Regions from separate parts of the Pseudoalteromonas sp. PAST1 genome, predicted to be linked through region 1. Evidence: predicted binding sites of a transcription regulator. Region 1 holds the regulator's gene; the other holds the start of a gene.

Region 1 (3,429 bases):
CCCGTTACTACGTTGATATGTGTTCTGCTAATCGCATCACTGCATTGCTGTTGGTTTTTTTGATGTAAAAGCTGGCCACCATTTAGAGTAAATAGCTGTCTTGCATCAACATCTTGCGAATCGACACCTAACTGATTTAGATAAGCAGCCAATAACCGCGCCGACCACACTTCACCATGAGCAAGTAAAGGGGCTTCAAGTAACTGCTGCTGACTAATTAATTCATTTAATACAGCAAGTTCATCTTTTAACTGTGCCAACGCCTGTTGTTTATTCTGCCCTATAAGTAGCTGCTCAATAAGCGCACGTTGATTGTTATCAATAAGCAATAGAATATCGCTAACAGCTTGGCTATCTTGCTGCTGGTAACTTTGCCAAAGCTTTACCAGGGTATCGGTTGTTTTACCCGATGCCGACACAACGACGCAATCGCCCTGCTCAGTATTAGCAAGAACGATGTTCGCTACCGCATGATAACGATCTGCCGAGCTTAAGCTTGAGCCACCAAATTTATGAACAATATTTACCATTTTTCTACCACAATGCCGTATGTGCTGGCGTTAACTTAAATGACGCGTTTTGTTGTGTATCTTGCTGTGCTTGCTTAGCTTCAGCTTTTGTAACTTGCAGTCCTTGACCTGGCTTAACTAAATTGAAAACACGGTCTAAATCAGCAATGAGATCTTTTACGTCTTCAATGCCTACAGAAATACGGATCAAGGTATCGCCCACACCAGCTTCAAGACGCGCTTTAGGCTCCATGCCTGCGTGGGTCATTGTTGCAGGGTGACAAATCAAACTTTCTACCCCACCTAACGACTCAGCAAGGCTAAAGTCTTTAAGGCTTGTTAAAAACGCAGCAGCATCGTTGATGTCGCCTTTAATATCAAAGCTCACCATGCCACCAAAACCGCGTTGCTGTGCCTTAGCAAGCTCATGTTGTGAGTGAGAAGCAAGGCCAGGGTAATAGACTTGGCTTACATAAGGAGAGCTTTCTAAATACTCAGCAATGGCAAAAGCATTCTCTTGGTGCTGCTTTAGGCGTACATTTAAAGTACGTAAACCACGAAGCGTTAAGTAGCTGTCAAATGGTGCACCAATAATACCGATATTATTCGCCCACCAAGCAAGCTCGTCGCCTAGCTCTTGCGTTGCAGCAATCACTGCACCGCCCACTACATCAGAGTGACCATTGATGTATTTAGTGGTTGAGTGCACAACAATATCAACACCAAACTCAATTGGGTTTTGTAATGCAGGTGATAAGAAGGTGTTATCAGCCGCAACCAAAGCACCACACTGCTTAGCAATACTAGTGATTGCTTTAATATCTGTTAAACGCAAGATTGGGTTACTTGGCGTTTCAATCCAAATCAACTTAGGTTTAATCGCTAAAATTTCTTGGAGATTTTCAGATTTAGTTAAATCCAAAACTTTTAGTTTTAACAGGCCACGCTTTTCAAGCGAGGTGAATAAACGATAACTACCGCCATAACAGTCATGTGGGATCACTAACGTGTCGTCACTGTTTAACAGCTGAGTGGCTAAATGCACAGCAGACATACCTGTTGCAGTGATAATACCTTTAGCACCACCTTCAAGCTCAGCTAAGGTTTCAGCTAAGATATCGCGATTTGGATTACCGCTGCGACCATAGTCATACTGGCGCTTAGTATCAAAATCAGCAAACGAATAGGTGGTTGATAAGTATAAAGGAGGCACAACCGCACCATGATGTTTATCGGCTTCAATGCCGTGACGAACAGCAATCGTCGCTTTATTTTTTTCGCTCATTTCATCACCTATTCTTTAATTGGATGTTTAGACGTCTAAAAGGTTAGATGATCAAATATGAGAAGTCAAAGCATTTATCGCTTACACATAGAAGTTTATACATTTACACCACTAGATGGCCAAATAACTAGTATTTGACTATCTTTTTTAAAGAGATAGAATTTCCGCATCTTGCGCTGTGAATAAGGCGTAAATCACTGACAACCGAGGCAACGAAACAACTTATGGCTAAATGGAACGGTGAATACATTCACCCATATGCAGAACACGGTAAAAAATCAGAACAAGTAAAAAAGATTACCGTATCAATCCCACTTAACGTATTAAAAGTATTAACTGACGAGCGTACACGCCGCCAGATCAATAACCTGCGTCATGCGACGAACAGTGAGTTATTGTGTGAAGCTTTCTTACATGCTTTTACAGGTCAACCATTACCAAATGATGACGACCTACGTAAAGACAACCCTGAAAAGGTACCTGAAGAAGTTAAAAGAATTATGCAAGAAATGGGATTAGATATCCCAGTGCTTGATTCAGAATAAGTATTTCGGCCATCGGATCACCGCCGATAATCGCAGATATAAAAAAACTCAGCCTAGGCTGAGTTTTTTATTGAGCGTTATACCTAAGGCTAATTAAGTTTAACGCATGTAATCTTCTGGCATATCGATTTGCGCCACACCCGACTCTACAGCCGCTTCAGCAACAGCACGTGCAATACGTGGTAATAAACGCGGATCCATAGGCTTAGGAATGATGTACTCGGCACCAAACTCAAGTGACTCAACGCCAGCCGCTTTTAATACTTCACTTGGTACAGGCTCTTTCGCGATGCCACGAATAGCATGAACTGCAGCAATTTTCATTTCATCATTAATTGCCGTTGCACGAACATCTAACGCGCCACGGAAAATGAATGGGAAACAAAGCACGTTATTTACTTGGTTAGGGAAATCTGAACGACCCGTTGCCATAATTAAATCGTTACGCGCGCTATGTGCAACTTCTGGAGCAATCTCAGGATCTGGGTTTGAACATGCAAACACAACTGGCTTGTCTGCCATCAGCTTAAGATCATCTGCAGTTAACAGGTTAGGACCTGATACACCAACGAATACATCAGCATCAGCAATAACATCTTGTAATGTACGCTTATCGGTGTTGTTAGCAAATAATTGCTTATACTCGTTTAAGTCATCACGACGTGTATGGATCACACCTTTACGGTCAAGCATATAAATGTGTTCACGCAGTGCACCACACTTAATTAAAAGCTCCATACAAGCAACAGCAGCAGCACCAGCACCTAAGCATACGATGATAGCATCTTCGATATCTTTGCCTTGCACTTCAAGGGCATTAAGCATACCAGCAGCTGTAACAATAGCGGTACCATGTTGGTCATCGTGGAAAACGGGAATATCACAGCGCTCGATAAGTGCTTTTTCGATTTCAAAACACTCAGGCGCTTTAATATCTTCTAGGTTGATACCACCAAACGTATCAGCGATGTTAGCAACCGTATTAATGAAATCTTCTGTTGTGCGGTGTTTAACTTCAATATCAATTGAGTCAAGGCCAGCAAAACGTTTGAATAGTAAGGCTTTACCTTCCATTACAGGTTTTGATGCA
Region 2 (3,429 bases), on a different contig from region 1:
AGCCTGACAACCAGTTTTCTTTGCAAAAATGGCAAAAAACAGTCGATTTAATGACCGAGTTATTCTCAGCGCCTGCAGGCTTTATTGTTCATAAGACAGATGAAGCATACCGCATAATTGTTTCTAGCGAACAACGAGAAAACCCTTACCATGCTGGAATCGAGTTAGCCATTGACGACAATATCTTTTGCAAAAAGGTATTAAAAGATATGGCTCCTTTATACATTCCACAAGTTAGTCTAGATAATCAATGGGATGATTGTCCACTTACTGTCGATGGCGTTGAATCCTATTTAGGTGTGCCTATAACTTGGCCGAGCGGGGAACCGTTTGGTACTTTTTGTGTAATGGATTTTAAGAAAACTGATTATCAGCATAGTCTTTTAGAACTCATCGAACAGCTTAGGGATATGGTGGAAGATGATTTAGCTCTACTTGATAATTTCACCCAAATGCGTGAAATTGCGATGCTAGACCCCCTCACAAATATTTATAATCGCCGCGCACTCAATTTACTTTGCCAACATAAATTAAATCTTGCCGCCCGGTTGGGCTTTAATATCTGTTGTTTGTTTATCGATATAGATAACTTTAAACCACTCAATGATAAGCATGGTCACGAAGTAGGAGATAAAGCACTGATATGTCTGGCTGATACATTGAAGCAATATCTACGAGAGGCTGATATTATTGGCCGCTTAGGAGGAGATGAATTTATTGCGGTTCTGCAAGTGAAAAGTAACGACTGTATCGAAGCGATTAGCTACAAACTTAATGAAGCGTTTAAAGAAAACCTTAAACATATGGCAATACCTGAACTTAATTTGAGTATAGGCTCAGGTATTGTAGCTCAACCTAAAGAAACATTTGCTGAGCTATTAAAGCGGGCTGATGAAGATATGTATGAGAAAAAGCAAGCCTCTAAACTTGCCCGCTAAGCTATTTGCTTTTCAGCTAGGTTTAATTCCATGGTTGCTTTAAGTAAACGGTAAAGGTTAATTGACGCATCAATTTCTTCTTTACGGTTAGTTAAGCTCTCAATATTTAAACCTAGCGGCACATCTAAATGCGCACAGCTTTGTAAAATTAAATCGAGATTCTCACGGCAAATACGCACTGATTCACTCAATGTATTTGCAGAATCTAACATGCGGTACTTAGTTGCTTCTGGTACCGAAATACCTAACCACTCCATAAATTCTAAGGTTTTTTCACCACCACAAGGGGTAAACGTTAGAATAATGCGTTTTGGTGTTGTGCCTTGTGCTTTACAGCTACGTGCATAGCTAGTGATCAAATCAATCGTAGCTTGCGCATTGTAAACCGCTTGCGAGATGAAAAACTTACAACCTTGTGCTGTTTTTTCAACTAAGCGCTCATGTTCATTGCGTTTGCTAGCGTGACGTTCGGCAATGGTAACGCCACCTAAAAACACATCACTGCTTTGCTTTGCAAGCGTTTTATATGCATCAGGAAGGCTTAGTTTGATATCGCCATGAGATGATGGACTACCCACTAACACTAAGTTTTTTAATTCGAAGTCGTTACGTGTTTCGTTTAACCACTCGGTAAATTCTGCTTCACCACGCTGGGCTACGCTCTTATATGTGATCACATCAAGTTGCGACAAGCTACGTAGTAGCTGACTGTATTCACGTGGATCCACCGTTTCTTTAAATGGAAAAGGGCGTGGCTTTGCAATACGGCTACTCTCATCTTGAATGTCGTAGATGATTACACCGTCGTATTCAATTTCGTGTAAACGACCAAGTAGCTTCTGAGCAATGGTCTCAAGCTGTGCTTTATCAGTACCTGACTTTGGTGGTGTGGTACCAATTAGGTAGACGCCTTGATTGGTGTCTTCAATTTTCTCTTGTAATGATAAAGCCATAATCCTCATTCCAGCTCGTGCTAATGTCTATGACAAATAATATAGCAGCCATTTAGACGTCTAGATAGATTTTTTTTCATGAAAGTTTTTCAATGACTATGAATTTTGCTCAAGTTTAAAGCTGAGCGTTTAGTTAAATTGACACACCTGTTTACATAAATTATTGCGCTGACCCTCATATTTTCTGGCGCTTTGATGCATAATCAAGCAGCAATGATTATGAGAAAAATAACTAACAAGGGAACATTATGAAATTTAGATTATTAGCAACCAGTGTTGCTGTAACACTGGCGCTGAGTGGCTGCGCAAGTAACTCACAGTCAACTATGGTTAAAGAAGTCGAAATTGAGCAGCGAGTAAGCCAAGATGATAACCGTGTATTTAGCCAAGATTACCTATTAGAAGAGCTTGAGAATGGCCTTCGCGTGATGGTCGTTAAAACGGATTACCCAGATGTTGTGTCACTGCAAATTCCGGTATCGGTTGGTTCACGTAATGAAGTTGAAGCAGGTAAAACCGGTTTTGCCCACTTCTTTGAGCATATGATGTTTAAAGGCTCTGAAAAATTCCCGCAAGATGTGTATTCAGATATTTTAAAGAACTCGGGTGTTGATAATCGCGCGTATACGACCAACGATTACACGAACTATCACTTAAACTTCTCAAAAGAGCACTTAGATAAAGTACTTGAAATCGAAGCTGATATTTTCCAAAACCTGACATACAGCGAAGAGCAGTTCCGCACCGAAGCGCTGACTGTAAAAGGTGAGTATTTAAAGAATAATGCTAGCCCAATTCGTAAGTTACTTTCTGCAGTTCGTAACGAAGCATTCGAAAAGCATACGTATAAGCACACTACAATGGGCTTTTTCGAAGACATTGAAGCAATGCCTGATCAAATGGCGTACGGTAAAGAGTTTTTCGCTAAATTTTATAAACCAGAATATGTATCTTTAGTCATTGTTGGTGATGTTGATCCACAAGAAACCATGGCGATGGTGAAAAAGCATTGGGGTAACTGGAAAAAAGGCGATTACCAAGCAGACATTCCTGTTGAGCCAAAGCAAAAAACAGCAAAATATGTACATGAGAAAAATGATGGTTTACCAGGCCACTGGTTGCTTGTGTCATACAAAGGCACGGCATGGGATCCTACTCAAAAGGACCGTGCCGCTCTTGATTTGATCTCACAGCTGTATTTCTCTAATAATTCGGCACTTTATCAAGAACTTGTTGTTGATAAACAAATTGCCAGCCAAATGTTTACCTATAACCCAGATACTAAAGATCCAGGTTTATTACATGTTTTTGTAAAAGTAGAGAACGAAGCGGACCTTGCTAAAGCCCGTGATGCGATTAACCGTACCTATGCACAAGCGCGTACTGAGCTTGTTGATGCACAAAAGTTAGCTGATTTAAAATCAAACCTAAAATATAGCTTTATAAATGGTCTTGATTCATCGCAGTCAATCGCTTCAACACTTGCAAGCTACATGCACTTTGAGCGTGACCCTGAAGTGATTAACCAACTTTATGCC

The links. The regulator MetJ, encoded in region 1, represses methionine synthesis genes. The targets are predictions, from matches to a motif close to TAGACGTCTAGACGTCTA.
Region 2: L1272_RS17430 (methylenetetrahydrofolate reductase) is a predicted target of MetJ. The motif match lies at 1,937-1,954, and genes of this name have one in related genera.

What each region holds. Positions count from the first base shown of each region.
Region 1 is NZ_JAKGBH010000058.1:20,472-23,900, reverse strand. Features, by position in the region: gene metL (bifunctional aspartate kinase/homoserine dehydrogenase II) at 1-530, opposite strand, end outside; gene metB (cystathionine gamma-synthase) at 535-1,794, opposite strand; gene metJ (met regulon transcriptional regulator MetJ) at 2,019-2,339, shown strand; gene L1272_RS19875 (malic enzyme-like NAD(P)-binding protein) at 2,439-3,429, opposite strand, start outside.
Region 2 is NZ_JAKGBH010000042.1:3,196-6,624, forward strand. Features, by position in the region: gene L1272_RS17425 (sensor domain-containing diguanylate cyclase) at 1-938, shown strand, start outside; gene L1272_RS17430 (methylenetetrahydrofolate reductase) at 935-1,891, opposite strand; gene L1272_RS17435 (M16 family metallopeptidase) at 2,140-3,429, shown strand, end outside.